3 regions of the Streptomyces sp. ME02-8801-2C genome follow, and region 2 is predicted to be linked to each of the others. Evidence: riboswitches for the same ligand, from Rfam matches in the RefSeq annotation. Region 2 holds a riboswitch; each other region holds the start of a gene.
The links. Region 2 has a riboswitch for thiamine pyrophosphate ahead of thiC (phosphomethylpyrimidine synthase ThiC). Riboswitches for the same ligand answer to the same signal wherever they lie in the genome.
Positions count from the first base shown of each region.

Region 1 (5,559 bases), on a different contig from region 2:
GATCACTTGGCCCTCCTTGACCAACTGCCGGACGCGTGTCACCTCGATGTCGAGGATTTCCGCGATGTCGGGCAGCGTGAGCCAGGCGGGGACGAGAGCATCGATCTTTGCGTCAATCTCGGTCACGGGACAAGCCTGCCATCCCGCACTGACAGTCGGAAGCGGGACCCCTGTGACCTGCGCCGTTGTGATGGTGTCGAGCCGCGTCGGGCAACGCCCGGCCCTACGCCGTGGCCGCCTTCAGTGGCCGGGAGGGGTCCGTCAGGGCCTCGGCGTCCATCAGGGTGCCCGCCTCGATCAGCCGGCGCCCCTGGGCCAGGTCCCGGGGGCGGCCCACGGCCAGCAGGGCGGCCAGGCGGCCCTCGCGCAGCCAGCAGACCGTCCAGGCGGGCCCGGCCGGGTCGCCGCGCCACAGGGTGGTGTCGGCGGACTGGTGGTGGCCGACGTACTGGACGAAGCGGCCGAACTGCTCCGACCAGAAGTACGGGACGGGGTCGTAGACCGCCGGGGACTCCCCGATGATGTTGGCGGCGACCGTACGGGGTCCCTGGAGGGCGTTGTCCCAGTGGTGGACCAGAAGACGTCGGCCGTACCTTCCCGAGGGGAAGGAGGCGCAGTCGCCGACCGCGTAGACGTCCGCCTGGGAGGTGCGCAGATGGTCGTCGGCGACGACCTCGCGGTGCTCGCCCAGGGTGATCCCCGAGCCCGTGAGCCAGGCCGTGGCCGGGCGGGCCCCGATGCCGACGACGACGGCGCCTGCGGGCAGCCGCGAGCCGTCGTCGAGCACCACCGCGCCGGGCTCGACGCGTGCCACGCGCGCGTGGGTGCGCAGCGAGGCGCCGCTGTCGGCGTACCAGGCGGCCATCGGCGCGGCCACCTCGGCGGGCAGGGCGCCCGCGAGCGGCCGGTCGGCGGCCTCCACGACGGTGACGGAGCAGCCGGCCTCGCGGGCGGCGGTGGCGAACTCGGCGCCGATCCAGCCCGCCCCGACGACCACGATGTCATGCTGACGTGCGAGGACCGGCCGCAGCCGCTCGGCGTCGTCGAGGGTCCGCAGCAGATGCACCCCGGGTACGCCCTCGGTGCCCGGCAGCCGGATCGGTTCGGCGCCGGTCGCGAGGACCAGGACGTCGTACGGGACGGGCCCCTCGGCGGTGTCCAGTTCATGTTCGGCGCCTCGGACGCCCAGCACCTCGCACCCGAGCAGCAGTTCGATACCGAGGGCCTCGAAGTCGACGTCGAAGGCGGAGTCCTCCGCCTTGCCCAGCAGTACGGCCTTGGACAGGGGCGGCCGGTCGTACGGCTGATGGGGCTCGGCACCCAGCAGCGTGACGGTGCCCGTGAACCCCTGCTCCCGCAGGGCGACCGCGGTCTGCACCCCGGCCATGCCCGCGCCCACGACGACCACGCGCCGCGCCCGCAGCCCGCCCGGTGTGTCCTGTGCCTGCGTCTGCTCGCTCACCCGATCACCATAGACAACTGACAAATTGTCAGTCAGTGGGCGCGGTCAGTGACCTACTCCACAACCACGCGCTCGACCTGTTCCACCACGCTCGTCCCACTGCCCGGCTGCGACTCCCACTCCCAGGTCTCCGCCAACCGCAGCCGCCCGTCGGGCAGTTCGGTCACCTCGGACACACAGTGGCCCGAGGACGTCGTCCCGTCGCGCTTCAGCTGCACGTACCGGAAGTCGAGCCGGTCACCTTCCCGTGTACCCACGAGATGGCCGCGTACGACATCGCCGCCCGCGTACTCGGCCCAGATCTCGCCGTTTCGCTCGTGGTAGGTGAACCGGGTGCGCGTCCCCACCTGACCTGGGGCCTGGTCCGTGACAGGGGCGAGGACGAGGCCGTCGAGCGAGCGGGGCATGGGGACGGGCTCCCTTACATGGGCGTCGCACTGCGGGCTAGGGTGACCAGCGTAAGCACTCGCGGGAGCCCGGACGCACCGGGCTGAGAGGGAGGCTGGGCGGCCTCCGACCGTACGAACCTGATCCGGGTCATGCCGGCGAAGGGAGGGGCTGGACGCCCATGTCGCGTACACACACCTCGGACGTCGTGGTCGTCGGCGGCGGGATCATCGGGCTGGTGACGGCCTGGCGGGCCGCGCAGCGCGGGCTCGCCACGACCGTCGTGGATCCCGTGCCGGGCGGCGGGGCCGCGCAGGTGGCGGCCGGGATGCTGGCCGCCGTCACCGAACTGCACCACGGGGAGCAGACCCTGCTGGGGCTGAACCTGGAGTCGGCCCGCCGCTATCCGGACTTCGTCGCCGAGCTCACCGAGCTGACCGGTCATGACCTCGGCTACCGCCGCTGCGGCACCCTCGCCGTCGCGCTCGACGCCGACGACCGCGCCGAGCTGCGCGAACTGCACGCCCTGCAACAGCGCTCCGGCCTGCAGTCGGAGTGGCTGTCCGGGCGCGAATGCCGGCGCCTGGAGCCGATGCTCGCGCCGGGCGTGCGCGGGGGGCTGCGGGTGGACGGCGACCACCAGATCGATCCGCGACGGCTGGCCGGGGCGCTGGTGGCCGCGTGCGAGCGCGCCGGGGTCGTGCTGCGCCGGACCTGGGCCGAACGGCTCGAGGTACGGCGGGGGCGGGCCGTGGGGGTCACGGACTCGGACGGCGACGAACTGGCCGCCGGGTCGGTCGTGCTGGCCGGGGGCAGCCTCAGCGGACGGCTCGCGGGAGTCCCGGAGGCTGTGCTGCCACCCGTACGGCCCGTGAAGGGGCAAGTGTTGCGGGTGACCGTGCCGCAGCGGTACGCGCCCTTCCTGAGCCGGACCGTGCGGGCCGTGGTGCGCGGCAGCCAGGTCTATCTGGTGCCGCGCGAGAACGGTGAGCTGGTCGTCGGGGCGACCAGCGAGGAGCTGGGCTGGGACACCACCGTCACGGCGGGCGGTGTCTACGAGCTGCTGCGCGACGCCCACGAACTCGTCCCCGGGATCACCGAGTTGCCGCTGACGGAGACCCGCGCGGGACTGCGCCCCGGCTCCCCCGACAACGCGCCGCTGCTGGGCCCGACCGCGCTGGACGGGCTTCTGGTGGCCACCGGGCACTACCGCAACGGCGTGCTGCTGACGCCGGTCACCGGAGACGCGATGGCCGCCGCCCTGGCCACCGGTGAACTGCCGGACGAGGCCCGCGCCTTCACCCCTCGACGGTTCGACGCCGTCCACGCCGTACGCATGGAGCAGTTCGCATGAGCCATTCCCTGAACATCCTGGTCAACGGCCGGCAGCAAGAGGTGTCCGCCGGTACCGCGCTCGACGCGCTGGTGAAGACCCTCACCCCGGCGCCTTCCGGTGTGGCCGCCGCGCTCAACGAAACCGTCGTCCCACGCGCGCGTTGGTCCTCGACCCCCCTCGCCGAGGGAGACCGCGTCGAGGTCCTCACCGCCGTCCAGGGAGGCTGAACCATGGCCGACGATCCCTTTGTCCTCGGTGGTACGGCCTTCGCGTCCCGGCTGATCATGGGTACGGGGGGCGCGCCCAGCCTCGAGGTGCTGGAACGGGCCCTGGTGGCCTCGGGCACGGAACTGACGACCGTCGCGATGCGGCGCGTCGATCCCTCGGTGCACGGGTCGGTGCTGTCGGTGCTGGAACGGCTCGGCATCCAGGTGCTGCCCAACACGGCGGGATGCTTCACCGCCGGCGAGGCCGTGCTGACGGCCCGGCTGGCCCGGGAGGCGCTCGGTACGGACATGGTGAAACTGGAGGTCATCGCCGACGAGCGGACGCTGCTGCCGGATCCCATCGAACTGCTGGACGCGGCGGAGGTGCTGGTGGACGACGGGTTCACGGTGCTGCCGTACACGAACGACGATCCGGTGCTGGCACGCAAGCTGGAGGACGTCGGGTGCGCCGCGATCATGCCGCTCGGGTCGCCGATCGGGTCGGGGCTGGGGATCCGCAACCCGCACAACTTCCAGCTGATCGTGGAGCACGCGCGTGTGCCGGTGATTCTGGACGCGGGGGCGGGGACGGCGTCGGACGTGGCGCTGGCGATGGAGCTGGGGTGTGCGGGGGTGATGCTGGCGTCGGCGGTCACCCGGGCTCAGGAACCCGTGCTGATGGCTGCCGCCATGCGGAGCGGGGTGGAGGCGGGGCGGTTGGCCTACCGGGCGGGGCGGATTCCGCGGCGTCACTTCGCCGAGGCGTCGTCTCCTGCGGAGGGGCTGGCCGTGCTGGATCCGGAGCGGCCCAATTTTTGATCTCCCACCCGCGCACCGCCCGTTTCCAGCCCGCTGGCAAGGGGAGCTCTCCGGTGGGGGCTTCCCACCGTCGGCGGCTCTCCGTCTCGGTTCGCGTCACAGGTCGGCTTCAGTCCTGCTGCTTTCCCGAGTGAGATCGCGGCCCTGTCAGTGACGGCTCGTACACTCGCCTGCGTGGACACGACCCTTCAGGACCCTCTCGTCGGGCAGGTGCTCGACGGTCGCTATCGCGTGGACGCGCGGATCGCGGTCGGCGGGATGGCCACGGTCTACCGGGCCGTGGACACCCGCCTCGACCGCGTGCTCGCCCTCAAGGTGATGCACCCCTCGCTCGCCGCCGACGTGTCCTTCGTCGAGCGGTTCATCCGCGAGGCGAAGTCCGTGGCCCGGCTCGCGCACCCCAACGTCGTGCAGGTCTTCGACCAGGGCACCGACGGGTCGTACGTCTATCTCGCCATGGAGTACGTCGCCGGCTGCACCCTGCGTGACGTGCTCCGTGAACGCGGCGCGCTCCAGCCGAGGGCCGCGCTCGACATCCTGGAGCCCGTGCTCGCCGCGCTCGGCGCCGCCCACCGGGCCGGATTCGTGCACCGCGACATGAAGCCCGAGAACGTGCTCATAGGGGACGACGGCCGGGTCAAGGTCGCCGACTTCGGGCTCGTGCGGGCCGTGGACACGGTCACCAACACGACCGGTGCCGTCCTCGGCACCGTCTCCTACCTCGCACCCGAGCAGATCGAGACCGGCACCACCGACCCACGGGTCGATGTGTACGCCTGCGGAATCGTCCTCTACGAGATGCTGACCGGCGACCAGCCGCACTACGGCGACTCCCCCGCGCTGGTGCTCTACAAGCACCTGCACGAGGACGTGCCGCCGCCCTCGTCCCTCGTCCCCGGGCTGGCCCTCGAGCTGGACGCGCTGGTCGCCTCGGCGACCGCGCGCAACGCCGACATCCGCCCGTACGACGCCGTGGCGCTGCTCGCGCTGGTGCTGGAGACGCGCAGCGCGCTCGGCGCCGAACAACTGGACGCCGTACCGCCGCAGGCCGTCGCCTCGGCGCACGACAACGCTGAGGACCTGACGAGCGTCATCCCGCGCGCGCTGGCCGTGCCGCGGCCCCTGCCCGTCAACGAGATCGAACCCCCGGTCGACGAGGGACGGTTGCACCGGACGAGCCGGCTGGGAACGGTCGGCGCTCCCCCGGCGCCCGCCCCGCCCTCCCGGCGCTCCCCGCGGGCGCGGAGCAGGCGTGGGCCGCTCGCCGTCCTCGCCGCCGTACTGCTCGTCCTCGGGGTGGGGGCGGGCGTCTGGTACATCAACTCCGGGCAGTTCACCCAGGTCCCCGG
Region 1 covers NZ_JARAXP010000001.1:42,431-47,989, reverse strand. The annotation lists gene PV396_RS00235 (Rv2175c family DNA-binding protein) at 1-126, opposite strand, end outside; gene PV396_RS00230 (FAD-dependent oxidoreductase) at 224-1,462, opposite strand; gene PV396_RS00225 (hypothetical protein) at 1,516-1,869, opposite strand; TPP riboswitch at 1,921-2,033, shown strand; gene thiO (glycine oxidase ThiO) at 2,031-3,203, shown strand; gene thiS (sulfur carrier protein ThiS) at 3,212-3,412, shown strand; gene PV396_RS00210 (thiazole synthase) at 3,416-4,210, shown strand; gene pknB (Stk1 family PASTA domain-containing Ser/Thr kinase) at 4,385-5,559, shown strand, end outside.
Region 1: linked by a shared signal. The riboswitch ahead of thiO (glycine oxidase ThiO) and the one ahead of thiC (phosphomethylpyrimidine synthase ThiC) in region 2 are both predicted to bind thiamine pyrophosphate.

Region 2 (5,559 bases):
TCTGCTCTCCCAGCTGGACGAGCAGGACCGCCGGGACCATCTCGACCGGCACCCCGTACAGGCGGTCACCCCCTACACCGTCCGGGACAGCCACTCACTGCTGCGCCGCCTGGACCGGATGCGACGCATGGAGCTTGTCGTGGAGCGTCAGGAGTACGCGCTGGGGACGGTCTGCGCGGCGATTCCGATCACTATCGGTGACACGGCCGCCACTTTGGCCATTTCTCTTCCTTCACAGCAGACCGATCGACTGCTAGTCGCGGCACAGCAGCTGCAGACAGAGGTCGGAAGACTGCTCGGATCGCTCGCGATCTCTATCAGTATCTGAAAACTCACTCCTTGTGATTCATCGTGTACTTTCAGCAAGATTCGAGCAGTATCAGAGCGATGATTCCAGGCCAGTCCGCGGCAAGTGACAGGGATAGGCGATGCGCGAGTCGGTGCAGGCAGAAGTCATGATGAGCTTTCTTGTCTCGGAGGAGCTCTCCTTCCGTATTCCGGTGGAGCTGCGTTACGAGACCTGTGATCCCTATGCCGTCCGGCTGACCTTCCATCTGCCCGGCGACGCTCCTGTGACCTGGGCCTTCGGGCGCGAGCTGCTGATCGATGGCGTGGGGCGACCGTGCGGGGACGGGGATGTGCGGATCTCGCCCGCCGACAGCGAGGTCCTGGGCGAGGTGCTGATCCGGCTTCAGGTCGGCGGTGACCAGGCGCTGTTCCGCTCGGGTGCGGCGCCGCTGGTGGCGTTCCTCGACCGTACGGACAAGCTTGTGCCGCTGGGGCAGGAGCGTTCCCTCGCCGACTTCGACGCCCACCTCGACGAGGCGCTGGACCGCATTCTGGCGGAGGAACAGAGCGCGGGCTGAACCGGGTCCCGGGAGAGCTCCCGACGGTGGTGTAACGCTTCTCCTCGGAGGCAGGAGAAGCGCGCGGCCGTAGTCCAGGCGCGCGGTCTGTGTGCCCTACGGCTCAGTCAGTGCTTGCGGCGACGGCCCTTCCCGGCGCGGGCCTGGGCCGCGGCTCCCGCGCCCGCTTCAGCCCCGGCTGCGGGCCCTCCTCCGAGTCCCGTTCCCCCTGCCCCCGCTGTGGCGGCGAGCGGTTCCGTACCCGGGCGGTCGGCCGAGACCATCAGCGCAGCCAGGAGGGTGGTCACCGGTACGGACGCGACCAGGCCGATCGAGCCCACCAGGGTCCGTACGATCTCCTCCGCGACGAGTTCACTGTTGGCGACCGCCCCGACGCTGCTCTGGGCGATGGAGAAGAGCAGCAGCAGCGGCAACGCGGCGCCCGCGTAGGCGAGGACGAGGGTGTTGACGACGGACGCGATGTGGTCGCGGCCGATACGGATACCGGCGCGGTACAGCCCGCGCCACCCCATCGTCGGGTTGGCCTCGTGAAGCTCCCAGACCGCCGATGTCTGCGTGACCGTCACATCGTCCAGGACGCCGAGCGAACCGATGATGACGCCGGCCAGCAGCAGACCGCTCATGTCGATGGACGGATACAGGCCATGGATCAGGCCCGTGTTGTCGTCCGTGTTGCCGGTCAGCGCGGCCCAGCCGATGAACATCGAGCCCAGGATGCCGATCAGTACCAGCGAGATCAGGGTCCCGAGCACTGCCACCGACGTACGGGCCGAGAGGCCATGGCACATGTAGAGCGCGATGAGCATGATGGCGCTGGCCCCGACGACCGCCACGATCAGCGGGTTCGAGCCCTGCAGAATCGCCGGCAGGATGAAGAAGGTCAGCACCATGAAGCTGACGGCCAGCGCGACCAGCGCCATCACACCGCGCATGCGTCCGACGACCACGACGGCGAGCGCGAAGATCCCGGCCAGCAGGGCCATGGGGAAGCGGCGGTTCACGTCGGCCACCGAGTACTGGAGGTCCTTCGGCGCCGAGGGCTCGTAGGCCACCACGACCTTCTCGCCCTCGTGCAACTGCCGTGACTGGTCCGGCTGGACGATCTCCGTGAACGTACGGCCCTTGTCGTTGCCGGTGTCGACCCGGATCGTCGCCCGCTTGCACTCGCCGGTCGCCTGCTGCTGTGCGTAGGAGCCCTCGGCGGTGGACGTGCCGCCGGTCGGGGTGTCCCCCGAGGCGTTGACGGACTTGCAGTCGACTGCGACGACCTCGGTGACCGTGGCCTCCTGGGTCTGCCGGTCGAATCCCACGCCGGTGCGCTCGTGTGCCGGGGCACCCCCGGGCCACAACACCGCCAGCCCGACCACGACCGCCGCGGCGAAGGGGATCAGAATCGCCCCGATGATCTTCCGCAAGTGGATGGACACAGGGGCGGCCGGGCCATGACTGTGACTGTGGCCGTGCGAGTGGCCGTCGTGATGGTCGTCGGGTCCGGGGCCGCCACCGTGCCCGGGCCCTCCTCCCCCGTGCGAGTCACCCGGACCGGGACCGTGCCCGCCACCGGAACTGCCGCCAGGCCCGCCACGGTCTCCGTCCCCCTGCCCGTGGCCGTGGTGCGCATAGTGCCCAGGGTCGGCGCTCTGTCCCCGGCCGGTTCCGTGATCGTGTCCACCGCCTGCTCCCGGACCAGGACCTCGACCGCCGTCGGAAACGGGAAAGGGGTCGAACTGACCGGTCCCCGGCCCCTCAGCCCCGAAATCCGGGCCCTGACGGCCATCGGGGCTCCTACGGCCGCCTTGACCCGTGCGCGCTGCCGGCCCGTAGCCGCGGTCGAACGTCCGGCCGGGACCGTATCCGGGACCGCCTCTCGAACCGGTCGCTCCGCCGGTGCCGCCGTCTGCGCTGCCCGGTCCGGAGCCGCGCTGGGCACCGCTTCCGCGCGGGGGCTCGGAGGACGGGTACGGGGGTCCTTGCGTCGTGGTCACCGCCCGATCATCGCAAGAACGGCAGGGGCCCTCTGTTCACCTCGCCCAAATTAACGCTAGCGTGGAGGCACCTTTGCACACGCGGGAGCTCGGAGCACCGGGCTGAGAGGGCGCTGACCTCCGTCTTAGCAATGTTTCACGTGGAACATCGTGGAACGAGTGATGTTTCACATGAAACATCGGCAGACGGGATCCGCTGCGTCGACCGCTGAACCTGTTACCGGGTAATGCCGGCGTAGGGAGTAGGTCTCATGACCATCAAGGACACACGCACGCCTGCCTCCGTCCAGGACGAACAGCCCGTTGAGGGCAATGAGTCCCAGGGGGCCGGGAAGTCCATCGGCTGGCACAAAGGGTATGTCGAGGGCTCCCGCCCCGACCTTCGGGTGCCAGTCCGACAGGTGCATCTCACCAACGGGAAGTCGGTCACTCTGTACGACACTTCCGGTCCGTACACCGATCCGCTGGTCGACACCGACGTCCGCCGGGGACTGGCTCCGCTGCGCGACAACTGGATCATCGCCCGTGGCGACACCGAGGAGTACGCGGGCCGTCCCGTCCGTCCGGAGGACGACGGGATCAAACACACCTCGCCGCGCGGAGGGCTCAGGAACCTCGACGCGGTGTTCCCGGGACGGCCCCGGCAGCCGCGCCGGAGCCGGAGCGGTCAGGCGGTGACGCAACTCGCGTACGCCCGCCGCGGGGAGACAACGCCCGAGATGGAGTTCGTGGCCGTCCGGGAGAACGTCGACCCCGAGGTGGTCCGTGAGGAGATCGCAGCCGGGCGTGCCGTGCTGCCCGCGAACGTCAACCATCCGGAGATCGAGCCGATGATCATCGGCAAACGATTTCTGGTGAAGGTCAACGCCAACATCGGCAACTCCGCGGTCACCTCCTCCATCGAGGAAGAGGTCGAGAAGATGACCTGGGCGACGCGCTGGGGCGCCGACACGGTCATGGACCTGTCGACCGGCCGCAATATCCACACCACCCGTGAATGGGTGCTGCGCAACTCTCCTGTTCCCATCGGCACAGTGCCGCTCTACCAGGCGTTGGAGAAGGTGGACGGCCGGGCCGAGGAACTCACCTGGGAGATCTACAAGGACACGGTCATCGAACAGGCCGAACAGGGCGTGGACTACATGACCGTCCACGCGGGCGTCCGCCTGGCGTACGTACCGCTCACCGCCAACCGCAAGACCGGCATCGTCTCGCGCGGTGGCTCGATCATGGCGGCCTGGTGTCTCGCGCACCACAAGGAGTCGTTCCTGTACGAGAATTTCGAAGAACTGTGCGAGATTCTCGCCGCGTACGACGTCACGTACTCACTCGGCGACGGACTGCGGCCCGGATCGATCGCCGACGCCAACGACCAGGCACAGTTCGCGGAGTTGCGGACGCTCGGGGAACTCAACAGGATCGCGAAGCGTTTTCACGTACAGACGATGATCGAAGGCCCGGGCCACGTCCCGATGCACAAGATCAAGGAGAACATCGACCTCCAGCAGGAGATCTGTGATGAAGCACCGTTCTATACGCTCGGCCCGCTGACGACGGACGTCGCGCCGGCGTACGACCACATCACTTCCGGTATCGGTGCCGCGATGATCGCTTGGTGGGGCACGGCCATGCTCTGCTATGTCACACCCAAGGAGCACTTGGGTCTGCCCAATCGTGACGACGTCAAGACGGGTGTCATCACCTACAAGATCGCCGCCCACGCAGCCGACCTCGCCAAAGGGCACCCAGGTGCGCAGGAATGGGATGACGCGCTGTCCGACGCCCGCTTCGAGTTCCGGTGGGAGGACCAGTTCAACCTGGCGCTCGACCCGGACACGGCACGCGAGTTCCACGACGAGACCCTGCCGGCGGAACCCGCCAAGACGGCCCACTTCTGTTCGATGTGCGGACCGAAGTTCTGCAGCATGAAGATCAGCCAGAGCATCACCGAGCAGTTCGGTGGTACCGCGGCTGCGGGGGCGACGGCTGAGGAGGTCGCCGAGGGGATGCTTCAGAAATCGAAGGAGTTTGCGGCAAGCGGAAACCGGGTGTACCTGCCGCTGGCGGACTGAGCGGATCAGTACTCGGTCGAACCCGCGGCCTGTCCGCAGGCCGTGGGTTCGACGGGCAGCCCGGATGGTGAGGCGGCGTCAGCGGCCGCCCTCTCCAGCTGAGTCCTGGGTTCGCCCACAGCCCAGAGTTCCGTGCCTCGTATCCGGAGACCCGCCGGTCACTCCGGCGGGTGGTCCGGGCCTCCGAAGTCCGGGCTGGTGAAGTCCGGGCTCGTGAAGCTGGGGCGGTGGTGGCTCGTCGTCGGGCCGCCGTCGGGGCTGGTGAAGCCGGGCCGGTTGTAGCCGAGTTGGGGCATACGGCCGGTGGTGGGTTGCGGGGCCGGCTTGCGCTTCATCGCCGCGGTACCGGGGTCGGCGAGGGCCTCGCGGAGGAACGGCAGGATGCCGCGCTCCAACAGGGCCTCGCGCCAGGCTTCCCTGGCCAGCGCCACCTCCTCGGTCAGTTCGCCGTAGGCTCCGTCCTCCTCCGCTTCTGGGCTGTTGCGCAGGGCGGTGATGAGAAGGCCGACCGCGGCGACGAGTATCGCCACTGCGGTCACCGCACCGAACACCCATCCGGTCGTGAGCATGGTCTGGGCGAACGCCGGCTCGGGGTTGAGCATCTTGAGGATGTAGCCCACGAGCAGGAAGATCGCC
Region 2 covers NZ_JARAXP010000005.1:573,037-578,595, forward strand. The annotation lists gene PV396_RS19780 (IclR family transcriptional regulator) at 1-328, shown strand, start outside; gene PV396_RS19785 (SsgA family sporulation/cell division regulator) at 429-866, shown strand; gene PV396_RS19790 (YibE/F family protein) at 974-2,851, opposite strand; TPP riboswitch at 2,923-3,110, shown strand; gene thiC (phosphomethylpyrimidine synthase ThiC) at 3,103-4,923, shown strand; gene PV396_RS19800 (hypothetical protein) at 5,082-5,559, opposite strand, start outside.

Region 3 (5,559 bases), on a different contig from region 2:
GCAAGGACTACATCAAGGTGGCCCGGACCAAGGCCGAGGACTCCAAGATCTCGATCCGGTCCATCCGCCGCAAGGCCAAGGACACCATCGACAAGTTCGTCAAGGACGGCGAGGTCGGCGAGGACGAGGGCCGTCGCGCGGAGAAGGAGCTCGACGACACCACCGCGAAGTACGTCGCGCAGGTGGACGAGCTTCTCAAGCACAAGGAAGCGGAGCTTCTCGAAGTCTGATGAACGACTCTTCCTGGGGGGCGCCGCCCCACGCCGGGTACTGGGGGCCGTCCGACGGAGGGCCTGTCCAGGGGGCTGCCCCGGCGGGTCCCGCGTACGATGCGCAGCACGCGCAGCAGACTCGCCCCATGCCCATCGTGCCCGACGTACCCGCACACGGCGGAGACCAGGATGACGAGCGGGGGGCCGCTCGGCCGGGCGGCCCTTTGTTCCGCGACGAGATGCCGCAGGCACAGCCCTATGGGACGGTGCCGCAGAAGCCGGATTCCATGCCCACGCCCGACGACGCCCAGCAGCCCGCCCCCGCCCCGCAGAAGAAGAGCGCGGGCCGGGACCTCGCCGCGGCCATAGGGGTCGGCGTCGGACTCGGCGCGGTGATCATCGCGTCGCTGTTCGTCGTCAAGGCCGCCTTCGTCGGGGTGATCGTGGTCGCCGTCGTGGTGGGCCTGTGGGAACTGACGTCCCGGCTCCAGGAACGCAAGGACATCAGGGCGCCGTTGGTGCCGCTGGCGCTCGGCGGGGCCGCGATGGTCGTCTCCGGATACGTCCGAGGTCCCGGTGGCGCATGGGTCGCCATGGCGCTCACCGCGCTCGCGGTCCTGGTCTGGCGTATGACGGAACCTCCGGAGGGCTACCTCAGGGACGTCACGGCGGGCGTCTTCGCGGCGTTCTACGTCCCGTTCCTGGCCACCTTCGTCGCGATGATGCTCACCGCCGACGACGGTGCGCAGCGCGTCATGACGTACCTCCTCCTGACCGTCGTCAGCGACACGGGCGCGTACGCGATCGGCTGGCGCTTCGGCAAGCACAAGCTCGCCCCGCGCATCAGCCCCGGCAAGACCCGCGAGGGGCTGTTCGGCGCGGTCGCGTTCGCGATGGTGGCGGGCGCGCTGCTGATGGCGTACGTGATCGACGACGGCACCTGGTGGCAGGGACTGCTGCTGGGCCTCGCGGTCGCGGTCAGCGCGACGCTCGGCGACCTCGGCGAGTCCATGATCAAGCGGGACCTGGGCATCAAGGACATGGGCACGCTGCTGCCGGGACACGGCGGCATCATGGACCGGCTGGACTCGCTGCTTCCCACGGCTCCTGTCGTGTGGCTGCTGTTCGTCGCCTTCGTGGGCTGAGGGCGGCCGGAATGTTCCAGTACGGTCCGGGTTTCGTGTGAAAGACCTCCGACGGCCTGAAACCACCCCTTTCGAACCTAAGATCGACTTCAGTGCGGTCGATCCGTCCGGAAGGGGTGGCGTGCATGTGGGGGCGTAGTCGGGCAAGACGCCAGCGGCAGGCCGAGGGGCTGGCGGCTGTCGCCGGCCCGGTCGAGACCGCCGACGCGGCTCATCAGGCGCTGCTGGAGCTGCGCAGGGCGGTGCGGGGCGAGCTGGAGCGGATCGAGGCGCTGCTCGACCGGGGGGACGGACTCCCTTCGGACACCATCCGCGAGCAGACGCTCGGCGCGATGAGTGTCTTCGCCGACCTGGACGGAGTGTCCCAGAACTACCTCGAGGTCCGTACGGCGACCGTCGGGGCGGCCGAGCACGGCGTCGAGGTGGCCCTGCCCTGGCTGGAGGCGCTCGGGGACCAGGTCAGGTCGATGACCGAGCTGCGGGAGACGTTCGCCGGATACGGCGAGTCCCTCGTCTACCTCCGCGAACGCACCGAACGGCTGCGCGCCGACCTGGTCCCGCTGCGCGAGGGGGCCCACGAGGCCCTGCGCGCGGCCCGGGGCGAGCTGGCCGCAGCCCAGGGCGCCGACGGCTGGCACGACTGGCAGACAGGCCTCACCGCCCTGGGCGACCGGCTGACCGAACTGGACGGGGGCCGCGTCACACCGACGGCCCGGCAGAAGGTCAGCGACCACTACCGCGAGCTGGAGCGGGAGGTGGCGGAGCTTCGGGGGGTGATGGCGGCTGCGCCGCGGTGAGCAGGCGGACGGCTGCCGAGCTGGGGTTTTGTCTCCGCGCCTGAGGTTGTCCACAGGGCGGTGAGGGGGTGGCCGGATGTCTGCGACACTGGTACAGCCATGCCTAAGCCAGGAGAACTCACATTCGTCGCCCCGCGCGGAGCTCAGAAGCCGCCGCGGCATCTTGCCGATCTCACGCCCGCCGAGCGTAAAGAGGCCGTTGCCGCGATCGGTGAGAAGCCGTTTCGTGCCAAGCAGCTCTCGCAGCACTACTTCGGGCGGTTCGCGCACGACCCGGCCGAGTGGACGAACATCCCGGCCGCCTCGCGCGGCAAGCTCCAGGAGGCGCTGCTTCCCGAGCTGATGACGGTCGTGCGTCATCTGTCGACCGACCAGGACACCACCCGCAAGACCCTGTGGCGGATGGTCGACGGGACGCTCGTCGAGTCGGTGCTCATGCGCTACCCGGACCGGGTGACCATGTGCATCAGCTCGCAGGCGGGGTGCGGGATGAACTGCCCGTTCTGCGCGACCGGGCAGGCGGGGCTCGACCGGAACCTGTCCACCGCCGAGATCGTGCACCAGATCGTGGCCGGGATGCGTGCGCTTCGGGACGGGGAGATTCCCGGTGGGCCCGCGCGGCTCTCCAACATCGTGTTCATGGGCATGGGCGAGCCCCTGGCCAACTACAAGCGTGTCGTCGGTGCCATCCGTGCGCTGACCGACCCCGAGCCGGACGGTGTCGGGCTGTCGCAGCGGGGGATCACCGTCTCGACCGTCGGGCTGGTGCCGGCCATCCACCGGTTCTCCGACGAGGGCTTCAAGTGCCGGCTCGCGATCTCCCTGCACGCGCCGGACGACGAGCTGCGCGACACCCTCGTACCCGTGAACACACGGTGGAAGGTGCGCGAGGTCCTCGACGCCGGGTGGGAGTACGCGGCGAAGTCGGGGCGTCGGCTGTCCATCGAGTACGCGCTGATCAGGGACATCAACGACCAGGCCTGGCGTGGTGACCGGCTCGGGCGGCTGCTCAGGGGCAAGCCCGTGCACGTCAACCTGATTCCGCTGAACCCCACTCCGGGGTCCAAGTGGACGGCCTCGCGGCCCGAGGACGAGAAGGCGTTCGTCGAGGCCATCGCCGCGCACGGGGTGCCCGTGACCGTTCGGGACACCCGAGGGCAGGAGATCGACGGGGCGTGCGGTCAGCTGGCGGCCACCGAGCGGTAGTCTTACGTCGTACCTACATACCTTCATATTCCGACAGGGGAGCGCCACAGCGCTGAGAGTGCGGGACAGCCCGCAGACCCTCTGAACCTCGCCCAGGTCATTCTGGGTAGGAAGTTCGGTCATCACTCAAGCTGTTGCGCCCTGCCCGGAACCCGTCATGGGGTCCGGGCAGGGCCGCGTCTCTTCCTGGTCATCCCAGGAGGAAGAATCCAGTGAGCATCACCAAGCAGGTCACGGCCCTTGCCGTCGGGCTCGGGCTGGTCGCGCTGTCCGCGTGCGGGTCCGAGGACAGCGGCAGCGGTTCGGCTGCGGAAAGCAAGACCGTCACCCTGGTCAGCCACGACTCGTGGGCCGTTTCGAAGGGCGTCCTCGCCGCCTTCGAGAAGCAGTCCGGGTACAAGGTCAGGGTCCTCAAGGACGGCGACGCCGGGCAGGCCGTCAACAAGGCGATCCTCACCAAGGACAACCCGCAGGGCGACGTCTTCTTCGGCGTCGACAACACCCTGCTCTCCCGCGCGCTCGACAACGGCCTGTTCCAGTCGTACGAGGTGAAGGACGCCGACGCGATCCTGCCCGCGTACCGGACGGACGACGACAAGCACCGGGTCACCCCGATCGACACCGGCGACATCTGCGTCAACTACGACAAGGCCTGGTTCAGCGAGCACAAGCTGACCCCGCCCGAGTCCTTCGACGATCTGGTCAAGCCCGCCTACAAGGACCTCCTCGTCACCGAGAACGCCTCCACCTCCTCGCCCGGACTCGGGTTCCTGCTCGGCAGCGCCGCCAAGTACGGGGATGACGGCTGGAGCGGCTACTGGGCCAAGCTGCAGGCCAACGGTGTGAAGGTGGTCGACGGCTGGGAGCAGGCGTACAACGAGGAGTTCTCCGGGTCGGCCGGCGGCAAGAAGGCCAAGGGCGACCGGCCCCTCGTCGTCTCGTACGCATCCTCGCCGCCCGCCGAGGTGATCTTCGCCGACCCGAAGCCGACCGCCGCTCCGACCGGGGTCGCGATGGGCACCTGCTTCCGGCAGATCGAGTACGCGGGGCTGCTCAGCAACGCGAAGAACAGCGCTGGCGGCAAGGCGCTGCTCGACTTCCTGGTCGGCAAGACCTTCCAGGAGGACATGCCGCTCAACATGTTCGTGTACCCGGTACGCGAGGGCGCCGAGGTGCCCGCCGAGTTCACCGAGTACGGGCCGCAGGCCAAGGACCCCGAGACCATGGACCCCGCGAAGATCGCCGAACACCGTGACCAGTGGGTCAAGTCGTGGACATCGCTCGTACTGAAGTAGCCGGGGCGCTCGCGCGCAGGCGGGGCGCCGCTCTGCGCGGTGCCCTGCTCGCGCTGCCCGTCGTCTTCTTCGCGCTCTTCTTCGCCTATCCCGTCGCCGCGATCGTCGCGCGCGGTCTGCACGTCGACGGGGTCTGGCGGCTGGGACAGCTGGGGGACGTGCTCGGCGACTCCGGCATCCGGCGCGTGCTCTGGTTCACCGTCTGGCAGGCGTTCGCGTCCACCGCGCTCACGCTGCTGATCGCACTCCCCGGCGCGTATGTCTTCGCGCGCTTCGATTTCAGGGGCAAGCAGATTCTGCGGGCCGTGGTGACCGTGCCCTTCGTACTGCCGACCGTCGTGGTCGGTACGGCGTTCCTGGCACTGGTCGGGCGTGGCGGGCTGCTCGACGAGCTGTGGGGCGTACGGCTGGACACGACCGTGTGGGCGATCCTGCTCGCGCATGTCTTCTTCAACTACGCCGTCGTCGTACGGACGGTCGGCGGGCTCTGGGCGCAGCTCGACCCACGGCAGGAGGAGGCCGCGAGGATGCTCGGCGCCTCGCGGTTCACAGCCTGGCGGCAGGTCACGCTGCCCGCCCTCGCACCCGCCGTCGCCGCCGCCGCGCTCATGGTCTTCCTCTTCACCTTCACCTCTTTCGGAGTGGTGCAGATCCTCGGCGGGCCCACCTTCGCCACCCTCGAGGTGGAGATCTACCGGCAGACCTCGGAGATCTTCGACCTCGGTACGGCCGCCGTGCTGACGATCGTGCAGTTCGTGGCGGTGGGCGCGATCCTCGCCGTGCACGCCGGGACGGTACGGCGGCGGGAGAGCGCGCTGCGGCTCGTGGCACCGGAGACGACCGCCCGCAGGCCCCGCGGCCGGGGTCAGTGGGCGCTGCTCGGCGGGGTGCTGGCCAGCATCGC
Region 3 covers NZ_JARAXP010000009.1:226,421-231,979, forward strand. The annotation lists gene frr (ribosome recycling factor) at 1-230, shown strand, start outside; gene PV396_RS29545 (phosphatidate cytidylyltransferase) at 230-1,357, shown strand; gene PV396_RS29550 (hypothetical protein) at 1,483-2,154, shown strand; gene rlmN (23S rRNA (adenine(2503)-C(2))-methyltransferase RlmN) at 2,254-3,360, shown strand; TPP riboswitch at 3,386-3,491, shown strand; gene PV396_RS29560 (thiamine ABC transporter substrate-binding protein) at 3,573-4,655, shown strand; gene PV396_RS29565 (iron ABC transporter permease) at 4,631-5,559, shown strand, end outside.
Region 3: linked by a shared signal. The riboswitch ahead of PV396_RS29560 (thiamine ABC transporter substrate-binding protein) and the one ahead of thiC (phosphomethylpyrimidine synthase ThiC) in region 2 are both predicted to bind thiamine pyrophosphate.